4 regions of the Phycicoccus jejuensis genome follow, and region 3 is predicted to be linked to each of the others. Evidence: predicted binding sites of a transcription regulator. Region 3 holds the regulator's gene; each other region holds the start of a gene.
The links. Region 3 encodes LexA, which represses DNA repair genes until DNA is damaged. Its sites were predicted from a motif close to TCGAACANNTGTTCGA; they were not measured.

Region 1 (4,343 bases), 480 kb from region 3:
GCCAGCGCGGTCGAGAGCTCCTGGCGGCGGACGACGGCGAGGGCCTCGGCGATCGACGCCTCCGGGCCGAGGATGACCGGCTCGGTCGTCATGAGGCCACCGGCGGTGTTCTCGTCGTAGGTGAGGAGGCGGCGCAGGTCCGCGGCCTCGTCGGCGTCCATCTTCTCGAGCAGCTCCTCCTGGCGCTCCGGCGGCAGCTCGGAGAGGAGGTCGGCGGCGTCGTCGGGCTCCATCGCCTCGAGGACGTCGGCGGCGCGGGCGACCTCGAGGCCGACGAGGATCTCGACCTGGTCGTCCTCGGGCAGCTCCTCGATGACGTCGGCGAGGCGCTCGTCGGTGAGGGCGGCGGCGACCTCGGCGCGGCGGCGCGGGCTGAGGTCGTGGATGACCTCGGCGAGGTCGGCGGGCTTGAGGTCCTCGTAGGTCTCGAGCAGCTTGGCCGCGCCCTGCCCCTCGCTCGCGGTGCGCAGGCCGACGACGTCCTCGATCGTCGCGACGAAGGTCTCGCCGCGGCGGCGCCCGAGGCGGCCGAGGCGGGAGGGGCGCGAGGCGTCGAGGCGCACGGCGACGCGCGTGACGTTCCAGCCGCGCTGGCCGAGCTGCTCGATGCCGACGTCCTGGACCGTGGCGGTCGCGATGTCGCCGTCCTCGGTGCGGACCTGGACGGTGCGCTCGAGGAGCTCGGCGACGACGAGGGTCTCGTTCGGGCGCTGCTCGAAGCGGCGCATGTTGACCAGGCCGGTCGTGATGACCTGGCCACCCTCGACGGACGTGACCCGGGTCATCGGGACGAACACGCGGCGGCGGCCCGGCACCTCGACGACGAGGCCGATGGCCCGCGGACGGGACTTCGTGGCGCTGAACGTGACGACGACGTCGCGGACGCGGCCCACCTTGTCGCCGAGCGGGTCGAAGACGTCCAGCTCGGACAGGCGGCCGACGAAGGCCCGGGTCGGCGTGCTCACGTCCGACAGGCTATCCGCCGTCGGAGGGGGGCGTGGACGGCTCGTCCGGGGTGTTGCGCCGGGCGCCGGCCCGGCCGCGCCAGTGCCAGGGGCGCCACCGCGCGGTCGCGGGCGCCGCGGGTCGGACGGGGGCCGCGCCGCTGCTCGTGCCGTGGTGGCCGGGCTGCTCGCCGGGTCGGCCGTGCGGGGTGAGGACGTGGAGGGTGTTGTGCGCCCGCCAGCGCTCGAGGACCTCCTCGGCGCTGCCCGGGGCGTTGAGCCGCTCGGGCCGCAGGACCGCCGCGGCCTGCTCCCACGCGTCGGTGCCCGGCTCGAGGACGCTGGTGGTGGCGTGGATGGTGAGGAGGCGGCCGCCGGTGTCCTTGCTGCGCAGGACGAGCTCGACCTCGCCGGGCAGCCACGGCAGGTGCTGCTCACCGGGGCCGGAGACGACGTAGGCCGCCGGCCCGGTGCCCCGCTCGTCGCCGTCGTCGTGCCACACGTGCCAGACCGGGTACGTCGAACCGTCCGGCAGGCGGACCCACAGCAGCCCCGACTTGGACGCGGCCTCGTTGAGCAGCTTCGTCACGTCGACCCGTGGGGGAGCGGGCGCGGCGGGCGTGACGTCGGCGGCGGCGCTGGCGTTGGCGGCGGCGCTGGCGTCGGTGGTCGCCTCGTCGGACATGTCCAGCACTCTCCCACAGCACCCGCTCGTCCCGGCTGCTTCGCATTGCGACGCACTCGGGACGAGCGGTCGTGGTGCGTCCCGCCGGTGCCGTCTCGCCCTGCCGGTGCGACCTCGCCCGGCCGGTGCCTCATGGCACCCCGGCACGGCGAGACCCGGGCGGCACGGCGTGACCACGACGGCGGGGCTGCGAGGGGGTCGGGCAGGAGGGGAGCCGGAGGGGGTTCTGCTTCTCTCGCGACGACGAATTTTGTTCTGCTGAGGGCGAACCGAGCCTCGTGGGCCCTTGTCCGTCGAACACGTGTTCGCTACACTGAGGCATGGACACCGAGACCCTCTCCCGCCGCATCGCGGGCTTGCGCGAGGAGTGCGCGCGGCTGGGGGCCGAGCTGGTCGAGGGTGGTCACGTCCTGTCGTCGGAGGAGGCGTTCGCTCTCGCCGGGGAGCTGCAGGGTGTCGTGAACGCGGCCGAGGGGGCCACGGCGGTGGCGGGGGCGTGGGGCGCCAGGGTGGAGACGACGGTGCGCTCGGGCTCGTGGGAGCGGGTGCACCCGGTGGGGTTCGTCGACGCGATGGCCTCGACGCGGATGTCGCTTGCGACGGGGCTGACCGAGGGGGTGGCGGGCCGGAAGGCGGCGTTGGGTGCGGCGCTGGGTGAACGGTTCCCGCGGGTGCGCGAGCTGCTCGTCGCGGGCGAGGTGGCCGTGGTGAACGTGCAGAAGGTGGTCGACGCGTGCGCCGGGCTGGACGCCGAGGCCTGCGGGCAGGTGGACGAGGCGCTGGCGCCCCGGTTGGCGGGGATGGACCCGGCGCGGGTCGCGGGTGAGGCGCGGCGGGTCGCGACGCGGGTGGCGGCCGACCAGGTCGCGGCGCACGTGGCGCTGCGGAAGCGGGGCCGGTGCGTGGAGGTCCGGCCCGGGGAGGACGGCCTGACGGACTGGTTCGCGTCCCTGCCGACAGCGACGTCCTCGGCGATGTGGGCGGCGGTGGAGGAGCTGGCCGGGGACTACCGGCAGAGCGACGGCGCGCTGTCGGTGCCGGAGTCGCGGGCGGACGCGCTGGCCGATCTCGTCCTGCGCAACGTGCGCGTCTCGGCGCAGGTCACCCTCGGGGTGCCTGTTGTCACGGACCGGCCCGCGCCGGAGCAGGCGTCGGGGACGAGGTTCCGGGTGGAGTGGGACGACGACGAGACGCTCATCGATGCCACGACGGGTGAGGTCGTCCGGTACGGCGACCTCGACCCGGACTCGCGCGAGGAGCTGTCGTGGTTGGAGGAGCCGGCCGAGCTCGACGGCGACCTCACCCACCCCCAGGCCGTCGTGTCGCCCGGGTACGCGGTGTCCGGGACCCTGCTGCCTGGCCTGGGCTGGGTCGACCCCGCCACCCTCGCCAACCTCCTCAAGGTCCTGCCGTTCGAGGTCGCCCGGGCCGTCCTCGACGCGGAGACCGGCACCCTGGCCTCACTCACCACCGGCGCGTACAAACCCTCGAAGGCGATCAGCGAGTTCGTGAAGACCCGGGACGGGACGTGTCGGATGTGGGGCTGCACCAGACCCGCCGTGCACTGCGACCTCGACCACGTCCGTCCCTGGCCCACCGGCCAGACCACCCCGACCGAGTTGAAGGACCTCTGCCGGCGCCACCACCGCTTCAAGCAACAAGGACGCTGGCGACCCCGCCTCGACCCTGACGGCACCGTCACCTGGCACGGCCCCGACGGCGCCACCCGCACCACCGAACCCGCCCACCGCACCACCGGCTGACCGCCGCCTCGGACTGCCGACGCCCACCCTGTCGCCCCACGGTGCGGCGTACAGAAATCGACGCTTGCGTCACTTCCTGTCCGGCTCGATGTCGGCACGAGCGGCGTCGCTGGGTGCGCCTGCCGGGTCGCCCTGTCCTCGTCCTGCCGCCCCGATCTCGTCCTGCCGGCCCCGTGTGGCACCCGGCGGGGCGAGGAGTCCCGCCGCGGCGTGGGTCACACCGTGACGTGGCTCATGCGGAGGGGGCCCGGCCCGCTGCTAGCGTCCGACGCGACCGTGCACCCCGCCTCGGAAGGCTCGACGATGCGCAGCGCCAAGGACTTCTTCGCCCCCCTCGCCGTGGGGGCGCCGATGCCGCTCCGGGAGGTGCCCGCCCGGCCCAGCCGGATGATCCACTTCTTCGACCCGAGCAACCCGAAGATGGCCGCGAAGGTGCCCGACATGGTCGGCACCGTCGACGTGCTCCTCGGCAACCTCGAGGACGCGGTCAAGGCCGAGAACAAGGAGGCCGCCCGCCAGGGGCTCGTCGACATCGCGCGGGCCACCGACTTCGGGGAGCACACCCAGCTCTGGACGCGCGTCAACGCCCTCGACAGCCCATGGGCGCTCGACGACCTGATCACGCTCGTCACCGAGATCGGCGACCGGCTCGACGTCGTCATGGTCCCCAAGGTCCAGGGCCCCGAGGACATCCACTACGTCGACCGGCTCCTCGCGCAGCTCGAGGCGAAGGCCGGCGTCACGCGCCCGATCCTCGTCCACGCCATCCTCGAGACGGCCCGCGGCATGGCGAATGTCGAGGCCATCGCCGGCGCGAGCCCGCGGATGCAGGGCATCAGCCTCGGCCCGGCCGACCTCGCCGCCGACCGCCGGATGAAGACGACGCGGGTCGGCGGCGGCCACCCCGGCTACCTCGTGCGCCAGGACCCGGTGGACGGCGACGTCGAGGGC
Region 2 (4,343 bases), 510 kb from region 3:
ACTCCGGGAGTCCCTCCTTCGACCCCGGTCCCGCCGGGGGCATCGACCACCACGGGATGCACGGGACTCACGGGGTGCACGACCACGGGATCCCGGGGATGCACGGCGCTGAGTCGCCGCTGTGGATGCACGAGCAGCAGATGCGCCACCACCGGGCGCAACGCTCGGGGAGCAGCCTGCCGACGAGCCCGGTCGGCATCGTGCTGTTCGTCGTCATCGCGATCATCGCGCTCGTCGTGTTCTCGAACATCGCCTCCCGCTCCACCGAGGTCCACCCGGGCGTCCCCTCGAGCGAGGTGTTCGACGACGGCTCGGGCGACGTGCCGTTCGACCTCCCCGAGGAGCCCTGACGTCGCCGCTCTCCAGCATCCCTCCGCGCGTCAGCGCTGCACGCAGTGCTGGGGTTCGGTGGTGCGGGTGGCGCCGTCGGGGCCGTGCCAGGTGACGGTGCCGTCAGGGTCGAGATGGGGTCGCCACCGTCCTTGTTGCTTGAAGCGGTGGTGGCGTCGGCAGAGGTCCTCCAGCCCGGTGGGGGTGGTCTGGCCGATGGGCCAGGGCTTGACGTGGTCGAGGTCGCAGTGCACGGCCGGGCGGGCACAGCCCCACATCCGGCACGTCCCGTCCCGCGTCTTGACGAACTCGCTGATCGCCTTCGGTGGCCTGTACGCGGCAGTCGTGAGCGAGGCAAGTGTGCCGGTCTCGGCCTCGAGGACCGCACGGGCGACCTCGAACGGCAGCAGCTTCAGCAGGTTGGCCAGGGTGGCGGGGTCGACCCAGCCCAGACCCGGCAGCTGCGTGCCCGACACCGCGTACCCCGACGACACCACCGCCTGCTTCACGCTGAGGTCGCCGTCGAGCTCGGCCGGCTCCTCCAACCACGACAGCTCCTCGCGGGACGTCGGGTCGAGGTCGCCGTACCGCACGACCTCACCGGTGATGGCGTCCACGAGGGTGTCCTCGTCGTCCCACTCCACCCGGAACCTCGTCCCGCACTGCTCCTCGGGCGCGGGACGGTCGCTCACCACCGGCACCCCGAGCGTGACCTGCGCGCTGACCTTGACGTTGCGCAGGACGAGGTCGGCCAGCGCGTCCGCCCGCGACTCCGGCACCGACAGCGCCTCGTCGCTCTGCCGGTAGTCCCCGGCCAGCTCCTCCACCGCCGCCCACATCGCCGAGGACGTCGCCGTCGGCAGGGACGCGAACCACTCCGTCAGCCCGTCCTCACCCGGGCACACCTCCACCCGGCGCCCCTTGCGCGTCCGCGCCACGTAAGCGGCGACCTGATCGGCCGCCACCCGCGTCGCGACCCGCCGCGCCTCACCCGCGACCCGCGCCGGGTCCATCCCCGCCAGCCGCGGCGCCAGCGCCGCATCCACCTTCCAGCAGGCCTCGGCGTCCAGACCGGCGCACGCGTCGATGACCTTGTGCGCCGACGCCGCCGGGACCTCACCGGCCAGCAGCAGCTCCAGCAGCCGCGGGAAGCACCCACCCAGCGCCGCCCCGAGGGAGACCTTCCGCGAGGCCAGACCCTCGGTCAGCCCGGTCGCCAGCGCCATCTGCGTCGAGGCCATCTGGTCCATGTACCCCAGCGGGTGGACCCTCTCGGTCCCCAGCAAGGTCAGCTCGAACCGCGCACCCCAGGCCCCCGCCACCGCCGTCGCGCCCTCGGCCGCGTTGACCACACCCTGCAGCTGCCCCGCCAGCGCGAACGCCTCGTCCTCCGACAGCGACTGACCCGACTCGGCCAGCTCACGACCCAGCCGCGCGCACTCCTCGCGCAGCCCCGCGATGCGGCGGGCGAGGGTCTCGGTGTCCATGCCTCAGTGTACCGAACACGTGTTCGACGGACAAGGGTCAGTAGGCATCTGTGGACAACGAACATCCGCCCACGACAGCCGGTTCCGAGCGGCCCTCAACGACGTTCAGCGCGCTTCTCGTTCCATCCACTCCTCGCGCAGCAGGGCGTAGGTCAGGCCGTCGACCCACCCGAGCTCGGCGTGCCAGGAGTCGCGGACGCCGTGCTGCTCGCGCCGCATCCCCGCCTTCTCCATGACCTTCCACGAACCGATGTTGTCCGCGAAGCAGCCGGCCGTCACCCGCCGCAGCCGCAGGTCCTCGAACGCGATCTCGAGGAGCAGCACCAGCGTGCGGCTCGCGAAGCCGCGCCCGTGCACCGCGGGGTCGAAGAGGTACCCCACCAGCCCCTCGGAGCGCAGGTGCTCGGTGCCGCCGTCCTGGCCCATGCCGTCGAGGACGTCGACGAACGCGGTCCCCACGACGCGCCCCTCGTGCTCGACGGCGAGCGGCAGGGTCCACTCCGGTCGATCCCGGAGGCGCTCGAGCATCTCGGCCTCGGTCATCGTCGTGCGCAGCAGCCACCGGGCGACGTCGGGGTGGTTGCGCCACGCCATGACGGCCGCGACGTCCGCCTCGACGGCCGGGCGGAGCAGGAGGTCCCCGTGCCGGCGCGGGCGGACCGGGGGCAGGCCGGGGTCGTCGCTCATCCCTCGATCGAATCAGACGGGGACGCGCGCTTCCATCGAGTTCTCGTGCCCGGGTCGCGCCGCGAGGATCTGCGGCGCGCGGCCGGATCCGCTACAAGTTCTGCGGCCGAATTGCTAGATTGACGCCGTGTCTTCGCGTCGTCCTGCCCTGCTCGACCTCGACCCCGCCGTCGTCCGCAAGGCCCGCAGCCTCGCACGGCGCGCCGGCAAGCCCGTCGTCGACCTCGCCCGAGCCCACACGACCGTCTCCGTCGAGCGCGCCACGCTGCGCCTGGCCGGTCTCTCCGGTGCCGACCACGAGGGCACGCCGTGGGTCAACCACCTCGTCGACGCGGTGCGCGGCGAGGTCGGGCTCGAGCACGGCGTCACCACCCCGGTCTGGGACGCCCTGCGCCGCGGCGAGGCCCCGGACCTGCTGACGCTCGCCCAGAAGGCGAGCAGCGGGGGAGTGTCGTTCCGCCTCCCCGAGGGGCGTGACCTCACCGGCTCGCGCAAGGCCGCCCGCAGCGCCGTCGCGAAGGGCGTCCGCACGGTCGACTCCCAGCGCCGCGCCCGGGAGCGGATGATCGCCAAGGTCGGTGACGCACCGCGCACCCCGTGGGTCTACCTCATCGTGGCGACTGGCGACATCCACGAGGACATCCCACAGGCGCAGGCCGCGGCCCGCGAGGGCGCCGACATCATCGCGGTCATCCGCTCCACCGGACAGAGCCTCCTCGACTTCGTCCCCGAGGGCGCGACGCGCGAGGGGTACGCCGGCACCTACGCGACGCAGGAGAACTTCCGCCTGATGCGCGCCGCCCTCGACGAGAGCAGCCGCGAGCTCGGCCGGTACGTCCGCCTGACCAACTACGCCAGCGGCCTCTGCATGCCCGAGATCGCCGCCCTCGCCGGGCTCGAGCGGCTCGACATGATGCTCAACGACTCGATGTACGGGATCCTCTTCCGCGACATCAACCCGATCCGCACCTTCGTCGACCAGCGCTTCAGCCGCCAGGTCCACGCGCGCGCCGGCATCATCATCAACACCGGCGAGGACAACTACCTGACGACCGCCGACGCCGTCGAGGCCGCGCACACCGTCACGGTCAGCCAGCTGCTCAACGAGTACTTCGCCAAGGAGGCGGGCCTCGAGGACTGGCAGCTCGGCCTCGGGCACGCGTTCGAGATCAACCCCGACATCCCCGACAGCTTCCGGATGGAGCTGGCCCACGCCCTGCTCGCCCGTCAGCTCTTCCCGGACGCGCCCCTGAAGTGGATGCCGCCGACGAAGCACATGACCGGTGACGTCTTCCGCGGCTACCTCCTCGACGGGTTCTTCAACCTCGTCGGCGCGATGACCGGGCAAGGCATCCTCCTCGTCGGGATGATGACCGAGGCCGTCGTCACGCCGTGGCTCTCCGACCGCGACCTCGCCCTCCAGAACGTCCGCTACGTCATGGACGCGGCCGGCGGCCTCACCGAGGACTTCCACCCGCCGCGCGACGGGTTCATCCAGACCCGCGCCCGCCAGGTGCTCTCGGAGGCGGTCGACCTGCTCGACACGATCGTCACCGACACGAGCACCCGTGGCACGCAGTACCCGCAGCCGCTGCTCGCCGCGATCACCGACGGCACGTTTGGGGCGATGAAGCGGCCGCCGACCAAGGGCAAGGGCCTCGACGGCGTCTTCGTCAAGGCCGACGGCTACGACAACCCCGCGACCGCCCTCCTCGAGGAAGGGGCCACCCGATGAGCGCGACCCCCACCCCGGCCACGCCCGGCCCCCTCGTGCGCCCCTACGGCGACACGACCGGCGACGGGATGGTGCAGGTCTCCTTCACCCTGCCGCTGCCGCAC
Region 3 (4,343 bases):
AGGACGGATGACGGACAGCCATTCCTACACCCTCGCGGGCTGGCGCGAGTGGGTCGGCCTCCCGGCGGTCGGTGTGCCGTGGGTCAAGGCCAAGCTCGACACCGGCGCGCGGTCCTCGTCGATCCACGCCTTCGACCTCGAGGACCTCGAGCGCGACGGCGAGCGGTGGGCCCGCTTCCGCATCCAGCCGTGGCAGCGCTCGGAGGCCGACGCCGTCCAGTGCGAGTGCCCCGTGCTCGACGTGCGCGAGGTCCGCTCGTCCTCGGGCCACGCCGAGGAGCGGCTCGTCGTCGCGATGGACCTCGTCCTCATGGGCCGCACGGTCGCCGCCGAGATGACCCTCGCGCGCCGCGACGAGATGGGCTTCCGGATGCTCGTCGGGCGCGAGGCGCTGCGCCAGGGCTTCGCCGTCGACCCCGGCCGCTCCTACCTCGGCGGCCGTCCGCCGCTCGCGATGCGCCGGCGCAACCGGGGGAGGGCCTGATGGCCCGGCGCCCCCTTCGGCCCTCCTTCGAGATCGGCCACGTGCGCGTGCGCGCCGGGCGCACGCAGTCGGTGTCGCTGCCGATCACCCGTCTGGTCACCGGCGCCGACGTCGAGCTGCCCGTCCGGGTCGTCCACGGGCGCGAGGAGGGACCGACCGTCTGGGTCGACGCCGCCATCCACGGCGACGAGGCGGTCGGGGTCGAGGTGGTGCGTCAGGTCGTCGCCGGCCTCGACCCGAAGACGTTCTGCGGCACCTTGATCGCCGTCCCCATCGTCAACGTCCTCGGCTTCTCGGCCGGGCAGCGATACCTGCCCGACCGCCGCGACCTCAACCGCTCCTTCCCGGGGTCGCCGCGCGGCTCGCTCGCCGGGCGCATCGCGCACCTGTTCATGACCGAGGTCGTCGACAAGTGCGAGGTCGGCATCGACCTGCACACCGGCTCGGACCGGCGCACCAACCTGCCGCAGGTCCGCGCCGACCTCGAGGACCCGCGCACCCGCGCGCTCGCCGAGGCCTTCGCGGCCCCCGTCATGCTCAACGCGAAGCTGCGCGACGGCTCGCTCCGGTACGCCGCCCGCGAGCGGGGCGCGACCGTCCTGCTCTACGAGGCGGGCGAGGCGTGGCGGATGGACCGCTGGGCCGTCGACGCCGGCGTGCTCGGCGTGCGCCGCGTGCTCGCCGCGCTCGGGATGACCGAGCCGGTCGCCGAGGACCCGCCGGCGCCGTCGGCGGTCTCGTTCCGCAGCGGATGGGTCCGGGCGCGCGGCACCGGCATGCTCCACCTCGAGGTCGCGCTGGGGGAGCGCGTCGAGCGCGGGGCGCGCCTCGGTGGCCTCTTCGACTCGCTCGGCAAGCGGGTGCGGCTGGTGCACGCCGACCGCTCCGGCGTCGTCGTCGGGCGCACCGAGGCGCCGCTGGTCAACTCCGGCGACGCGGTCGTCCACATCGCCGAGGTCGAGGACTGACGCCGGCCGGCCTCAGACGCGGCGCAGGACCGCGGTGACCTTGCCGAGGATCGTCGCGTGGTCGCCGTCGATCGGCTCGAAGGCCGGGTTGTGCGGCATGAGCCAGACCTTGCCGTCGCGCCGCTTGAAGGTCTTGACCGTCGCCTCGTTGTCGAGCATCGCCGCGACGATGTCGCCGTTCTCGGCGGTCGGCTGCTGGCGCACGACGACCCAGTCGCCGTCGCAGATGGCCGCGTCGACCATCGAGTCGCCGACGACCTTGAGCAGGAAGAGGCTGCCCTCGCCGACGATCTGCTTGGGCAACGGGAAGACGTCCTCGACGACCTCCTCGGCGGTGATCGGGACGCCGGCGGCGATCCGGCCGAGGACCGGGACGTAGGAGGCCTCGGGGCGCTCGTCGCCCTCGCCGGTGACGTCGACGACCTCGTCGGCCTCGGGGCGGCGGTAGCCGGAGCCCTGACGGTCGGGGGAGACGACCTCGATGGCGCGCGGCCGGTTGGGGTCGCGGCGCAGGAAGCCCTTGCGCTCGAGCGCCGAGAGCTGGTGGGCGACCGAGCTGGGGGAGGTGAGCCCGACGGCCTCGCCGATCTCGCGCATGCTCGGCGGGTAGCCGTGCCGGTCGACGGCGTTGCGGATGACCTCGAGGATCTTGCGCTGGCGGTGGGTGAGGTCCCCGCCGTCGCCGCGGTCGGGCATCTCGTGGATGTCGGCGTTCCTCGGACGTGCCATCTCGACCCCTTCGCTGCGGCCGCCCCGTGCCGACGGGGGGCCTGACCGGTGTTTTCGCAGGTCAGACGGTCTGTCGGTGGTGACATGCAGTCTGATCTGCATGCGGACATCCTACGAGCGACGGGCCTCGAACTCAAACATGTGTTCGACGCGTGTCTTGTCCGCCTCGAACGTGCGTGCTATAACTCGTACAGACGTTCTATCGAACACCGGTTCGACGGTGGCCCCGGCCGCCGGGATGGAGGACATGATGAGCGCGATCGCCTGGGACCCCACCGACCTCGGCCACACCCGCCCCGTGCCGGCGCGCCGCCCGCGGCTCGTCGTTCTCGAGGGCGGCGCCACCGGAGGGCGTGCGGCCCGCGCCGCACAGCCGGCGCTGCGGATCACCCGCCGCGGCCGCCTCGTGCTGCTCGTGCTCGCCACCCTCGCGCTGGCGGCAGCCCTCGGCCTGCGCGGCCTCGGGGGCGCGGGCGCCGTCGAGCCGGCCCACACCGTCTCGGTGTCGCCCGGCCAGACGCTGTCCGAGATCGCGTCCCGTGAGCTGCCCTCGATGTCCATCAGCGACGGCATCGTCGCCATCCAGCTCGCCAACGGGCTGAGCACCGCGCAGATCCGCGCCGGTCAGCAGCTGGTCGTCCCTGCGGGCTGAGCCGCCGCCGGGGGCGCCCGGTCCGGCGCGCCACGATCCCCGAGTCCCTCGACCCGACTCGGACGCCGGAGGGCGTCGTCTCCCGTGCAGAGGAGACGGCGCCCTCCGTGCTGTGTCCGGCCGGTGCCGGCCGCGCACCCCTGTCAAGCGCGCCACGCTCGGCCGAACGGGGGAGGGGGCATCCCCCGACCTGTCGGACCTCCGGGTCCCATCGGCCCGCGGGCACGCTCCGACGCTGCGCGACCCCCTTGTGCACGAACAGACTTCAAGGCATGCGGACACGTCGTCGCGGCTCCTACCGCCCCACCCACCACCCGGTCGTCCAGTGCGGCGGCCAGGGCCGGTGGCTCTGGTCGTGCGGCTGCGGAGCGCGCGGGTCCGCCACCTCGGGCGGCTGGCACGGTGCCTACACGGCGGCACTCGTGCACCACAGCCAGAGCCCCGGGGAATGAGACGTGCGGCCCGGGGATACACAGAGGGTCCCCGGGTCGCACCCCCTCGTCGTCGCTGGCTCTCCACCGACGCGACGACGGAGCGGGCGGCGCTGGCTGTCGTCTGCAGGGAGGCCGCGGCCCTCACGTCGCCGGGGCACCGCAGGTCCCCCCACTCCGACCCCCGACCGGGTCCGGGTGGGGGGATCGGCCGTCCCCGGCGCTGACGGGCCGAGGGTCAGGCCAGGGTCCGCCGCATGACCAGGCGCGGCATCCCGCTCGCGGTGGCGTCGGTGACACCGACCTCCTCGAAGCCGGCCCGCTCGAACATCGCCCGGGTCCCGACGAACGCCATCGTCAGGTCCAGCCGCCGCTCGCCGGGGTCGACCGGGTGGGCCTCGACCGCCGGCGCCCCCTGCTCGGCCGCCCAGGCCACGGCGCCCTCGATGAGGTGCGCCGTCACCCCCTGGCGCCGGTGGCCGCCGCGGACGACGACGCAGACGATGCTCCACACCGGGACGTCGTCGACCGGGTGGATCCTCGTCGAGTGCACGAGCCGCGGGATGTCGCTGCGCGCTCCGATGTTGCACCACCCGACCGGGACGCTGTCGCGGTAGGTGACGACCCCCGGCGGCACCGCACGCTCGCAGAGGCGTCGGGCGGCCTGCTCGCGGCTGCCGTCGCCGAGCTCGTCGATCTCGCGCTGCCGGAGCCGGTGCGAGAGGCACCAGCAGTGCGTCGCACGCCGGTTGGGGTTGACGACGTCCGCGAAGTCCTCGAAGCGGTCGGGCGTGACGGGGTGGGTCTCCCAGGTGGTCATGCCGCAGCCAAGCACCGCGCACCGACACCGCGCCACCACCTCCGTAGGGTCGGGGCGTGCGCATCGTCAGCCTCATCCCCTCGGCCACCGAGATCCTCTTCGCCCTCGGGGCGGGGGACGACGTCGTCGGCGTGACCTTCGAGTGCGACTTCCCGCCGGAGGCGCGCACGCGCCGGGTGGTCTCCACCTCCGCGCTGCCCGAGGGCCTGGCCCCGGGCGAGATCGACGTCTCGACCGTCGACGCCGCGCTGCGCCACCT
Region 4 (4,343 bases), 420 kb from region 3:
TAGAGGTCGAGCTTGCCGGGGAAGTGCTGATAGAGGACGGGCTTGGAGACGCCGGCGCGGTCGGCGATCTCGTCCATCGCGGCCGCGTGGTAGCCGGACTGGACGAACACGGCCTGGGCGGCCTCGAGCAGCTGGGCGCGGCGCTCGCTGCGCGGCATCCGCGAGCTGCGAGGGGTCGTGGTGCTGGTCATGGGGTCCTCCGGTCGTGGCGTCGCGCGTCATCCTACGGACGGGTAGGTCGTGGCCGGGGGCTGTGCCCCGCGCCGGTGTTAGGTTCGCCGTATGGCGCGTCCCCCGCTGGTGCCGCCCGGGCCCGAGCTCACCGCCGCAGAGCGGACCCGCTTCGCCCGCCACCTCCTCCTGCCCGACCTCGGGCTCGACGGCCAGCGCCGCCTGCGCGCCGCGCGCGTCCTCGTCGTCGGTGCCGGGGGGCTGGGGTCGCCCGCGCTGCTCTACCTCGCCGCGGCGGGGGTCGGCACGATCGGGGTCGTCGACGACGACGTCGTCGAGTCGACCAACCTCCAGCGCCAGGTGGTGCACGGCGTCGACGACGTCGGTCGCGCCAAGGTCGACTCCGCCGCGGACGCCGTGGCGGCGATCTCGCCCGACACGGTCGTCGTGCGGCACCGCGAGCGGCTCGACGCCGTGACGGCGATGGAGGTGCTCGCGGACTACGACCTCGTCCTCGACGGCGCCGACAACTTCCCGACGCGCTACCTCGTCGGCGACGCGTGCGCCCGGCTCGGCATCCCGCACGTCTGGGGGTCGGTCTACCGGTTCGACGGGCAGGTGTCGGTGTGGTGGGCCGGCGAGGGCCCCTGCTACGCCTGCGTCTTCCCGCAGCAACCGCCGCCGGACGCCGTGCCCTCGTGCGCGGTCGGCGGGGTGCTCGGCGCGGTGTGCGCGTCGGTGGGGTCCGTCATGGCGACCGAGGCGGTCAAGCTCGTCACGGGGTCGGGGGAGGTGCTCGTCGGCCGGCTGCTCGTCCACGACGCGCTGCGCCAGACGTGGGACGCGGTGCCGGTCCGGCGCGACCCGGGCTGCGCGGTGTGCGGCGCCTCGGCCGACGCGACGCGTCCGCTCGGGTGGGCGACGCAGCGTGAGGATGCCTGTGCTGCAGGCGATCTGGCGGACGATGGCTCGCTGGGTCGTCCCGAGGTCGGGGTCGAGGAGCTCGCCCGGCTGCTCGCCGAGCGTGACGCGGGGCGGGCCGAATTCGTCCTGCTCGACGTCCGCGAGCCGGGGGAGCGCGACGTCGCGGCCATCCCGGGCTCGGTGCTGCTGCCGGTCGGTGAGGTGCGTGCCGGGGCGTCCGTGCCCGGGGGTGACGGGCGCCGGGTCGTCGTGCACTGCAAGGCCGGTGGGCGCTCGGCGGAGGCCGTCGACCTGCTGCGGGCTCGCGGCGTCGACGCGTGGGACGTGCCCGGCGGCATCCTCGCGTGGTCGCGCGACATCGACCCGTCGGTGCCGGGGTACTGAGGGTGGCCGGTGACGGTGCGGACGGCCTGGAGCGGTTCGTCGCGGCCCAGGACTCGGGCGGGACGTATGCCGCCGCGCTGGCCGAGCTGCGCGCCGGACGGAAGCGCTCGCACTGGATGTGGTTCGTCCTGCCCCAGGTGGCCGGGCTCGGACGCAGCGCGACGGCGCAGCACTACGGCGTGCGCGGGGTGGGGGAGGCCCGCGAGTACCTCGCCCACCCGGTGCTGGGGCCGCGGCTGCACGAGTGCGTCGAGGCCCTGCTCGCGCTGCCGGGGTCGGACGCCGAGGCGGTCCTCGGCGGCATCGACGCCGTCAAGCTGCGCTCCTCGATGACCCTGTTCGCGGTGGCTTCCGGTCCGGGAGAGGACACGCCCTTCCGGGCGGCGCTCGAGCAGTACTTCGGCGGCACCGACGACCCCGAGACGCTGCGCCTCCTCTGATCCGGGCGGTGTGAGCACGGTTGCTCGGTGCGGGATCCTGCTGTGCGCGAGCTCGATTGGTTGTCCACAATGCTCTTGGGACCCTTGTCTGTCGAACACGTGTTCGGTACACTGAGGCATGGACACCGAGACCCTCTCCCGCCGCATCGCGGGTCTGCGCGAGGAGTGCGCGCGGCTGGGTCGTGAGCTGGTCGAGCAGGGTCACGGCCTGTCGCCGGAGGAGGCGTTCGCGCTCGCCGGGGAGCTGCAGGGTGTCGTGAACGCGGCCGAGGGGGCCACGGCGGTGGCGGGGGCGTGGGGCGCCAGGGTGGAGACGACGGTGCGGTCCGGGTCGTGGGAGCGGGTGCATCCGGTGGGGTTCGTCGACGCGATGGCCTCGACGCGGATGTCGCTCGCGACGGGGCTGACCGAGGGGGTGGCGGGCCGGAAGGCGGCGTTGGGTGCGGCGCTGGGTGAGCGGTTCCCGCGGGTGCGCGAGCTGCTCGTCGCGGGCGAGGTGGCCGTGGTGAACGTGCACAAGGTCGTCGACGCGTGCGCCGGTCTGGACGCCGAGGCCTGCGGGCAGGTGGATGCGGCGCTGGCGCCCCGGCTGGCGGGGATGGACCCGGCGCGGGTCGCGGGTGAGGCGCGGCGGGTCGCGACGCGGGTGGCGGCGGACCAGGTCGCGGCGCACGTGGCGCTGCGGAAGCGGGGCCGGTGCGTGGAGGTCCGGCCCGGGGAGGACGGGCTGAGCGACTGGTTCGCCTCCCTGCCGACGGCGACCTCGAGCGCGATGTGGGCGGCGGTGGAGGAGCTGGCCGGGGGCTACCGGCAGAGCGACGGCGCGCTGTCGGTGCCGGAGTCGCGGGCGGACGCGCTGGCCGACCTCGTGCTGTGCAACGTCAAGGTCAGCGCCCAGGTCACCCTCGGGGTGCCCGTGGTGACCGACCGGCCGGCGCCCGAGGAGCAGTGTGGGACGAGGTTCCGGATGGAGTGGGACGACGACGAGACGGTCATCGACGCGGTGACCGGACTGGAGACGCGCTACGGGGACCTGGACGCGGCCAGCCGGGAAGCGCTGTCGTGGTTGGCGGAGCCGGCCGAGCTCGACGGCGACCTCAGCGTGAAGCAGGCGGTGGTGTCGTCGGGGTACGCGGTGTCCGGGACTCAGCTGCCGGGTCTGGGCTGGGTCGACCCCGCCACCCTCGCCAACCTCCTCAAGCTGCTGCCGTTCGAGGTGGCCCGCGCCGTGCTCGAGGCCGACACCGGGACCCTGGCCTCCCTCACGACTGCCGCGTACAGGCCACCGACGGCGATCAGCGAGTTCGTCAAGACGAGGGACGGGACGTGCCGGATGTGGGGCTGCACCAGACCCGCCGCACACTGCGACCTCGACCACGTCCGGCCATGGCCTCTTGGTGCGACCACCCCCACCGGGCTGGAGGACCTCTGCCGGCGCCACCACCGCCTCAAGCAGCAAGGCCGGTGGCGACCCCACCTCGCCCCCGACGGCACCGTCACCTGGCACGGCCCCGACGGCGCCACCCGCACCACCGAACCCCAGCACCGCACGACCGGCTGAGCCCGGGGCGTCAGCGGGGCGACAGGACGACGAGCTCGGTGCCGGACGGGTCGACCAGGGTGACCGAGTCGCCCTCAGCGAGAACGGTATCCACACGGACAGCGCCCAGACGTTCGAGCTCGGCGACGGCATCGGCGAGGTCGGTGCCCGCCGCAGCGACGACCTCCATCCGGGTGCGGCTCACCCCGTCCTTCGGAGCCACCGGGCCGCCACCCCACGCGACCTTCGTGCCGCCGGCCGGCGACTGGACCGCCGTCTCGTCGTCCTCGTCCCACACCAGAGGCCAGCCCAGCGCCTCGCTCCAGAACACGCCGGTCGCCCGACCACCGTCCCCGGCGACCTCGCCGAGCAGCCCGGTGCCCGCGAGGAAGCGGTTCCACGGCGGGATGACGCACAGCGCGTTGCCCTCGGGGTCCGCGAGGACGACGTGCTCCTCGTCCGGCTGCTGCCCCACGTCGAGGTGTCGGCCGCCGAGCGCGAGGACCCGCTCGACCGTCGCGGCCATGTCGTCGGTCGAGGTGCTCGTGACGTGGAGGTGGTGACGGCTCGCCCCGGACGGCGCGGCCGCGGCCCGGAACCGGAGGGCGACGCACGCCGGGTCGGACGGGACCACGGTGACCGCACCGGGGCGGTCCTCGGCGGTCGTCCAACCGAGGACTCCGGCCCAGAACCGGGCGAGGGCCACCGGGTCCGCCGCGTCGACGACCAGGGCCTCGAGGTGCAGGGTCATCCGGGATCCTCCCCGTCGTCGGTGACGCGCCGACGCCAGGTCCGTCGGCGGCCACCGGCAACACGGTTTCCCGCAGGACGCCCGGCCGAGCCGGTGTCGGTCGGACGTGGTGGAATCGCGACGTGCTCGTCCT

Region 1: LG324_RS16790 (DUF222 domain-containing protein) is a predicted target of LexA. The motif match lies at 1,923-1,938, and genes of this name have one in related genera.
Region 2: LG324_RS12105 (DUF222 domain-containing protein) is a predicted target of LexA. The motif match lies at 1,829-1,844, and genes of this name have one in related genera.
Region 4: LG324_RS16485 (DUF222 domain-containing protein) is a predicted target of LexA. The motif match lies at 2,011-2,026, and genes of this name have one in related genera.

Annotation. Positions count from the first base shown of each region.
Region 1 is NZ_CP085209.1:3,534,917-3,539,259, reverse strand. It holds gene LG324_RS16800 (magnesium transporter MgtE N-terminal domain-containing protein) at 1-965, opposite strand, end outside; gene LG324_RS16795 (hypothetical protein) at 976-1,629, opposite strand; gene LG324_RS16790 (DUF222 domain-containing protein) at 1,950-3,392, shown strand; gene LG324_RS16785 (HpcH/HpaI aldolase/citrate lyase family protein) at 3,696-4,343, shown strand, end outside.
Region 2 is NZ_CP085209.1:2,546,819-2,551,161, forward strand. It holds gene LG324_RS12100 (hypothetical protein) at 1-350, shown strand, start outside; gene LG324_RS12105 (DUF222 domain-containing protein) at 381-1,817, opposite strand; gene LG324_RS12110 (GNAT family N-acetyltransferase) at 1,923-2,504, opposite strand; gene LG324_RS12115 (lysine 5,6-aminomutase subunit alpha) at 2,632-4,239, shown strand; gene LG324_RS12120 (OAM dimerization domain-containing protein) at 4,236-4,343, shown strand, end outside.
Region 3 is NZ_CP085209.1:3,054,116-3,058,458, reverse strand. It holds gene LG324_RS14475 (ATP-dependent zinc protease) at 8-484, shown strand; gene LG324_RS14470 (succinylglutamate desuccinylase/aspartoacylase family protein) at 484-1,452, shown strand; gene lexA (transcriptional repressor LexA) at 1,465-2,181, opposite strand; gene LG324_RS14460 (LysM peptidoglycan-binding domain-containing protein) at 2,432-2,833, shown strand; gene LG324_RS14455 (hypothetical protein) at 3,106-3,285, shown strand; gene LG324_RS14450 (GNAT family N-acetyltransferase) at 3,503-4,084, opposite strand; gene LG324_RS14445 (ABC transporter substrate-binding protein) at 4,141-4,343, shown strand, end outside.
Region 4 is NZ_CP085209.1:3,471,791-3,476,133, reverse strand. It holds gene LG324_RS16500 (TetR/AcrR family transcriptional regulator) at 1-191, opposite strand, end outside; gene moeB (molybdopterin-synthase adenylyltransferase MoeB) at 283-1,479, shown strand; gene LG324_RS16490 (DUF1810 domain-containing protein) at 1,482-1,919, shown strand; gene LG324_RS16485 (DUF222 domain-containing protein) at 2,038-3,480, shown strand; gene LG324_RS16480 (VOC family protein) at 3,491-4,210, opposite strand; gene LG324_RS16475 (ATP-dependent helicase) at 4,333-4,343, shown strand, end outside.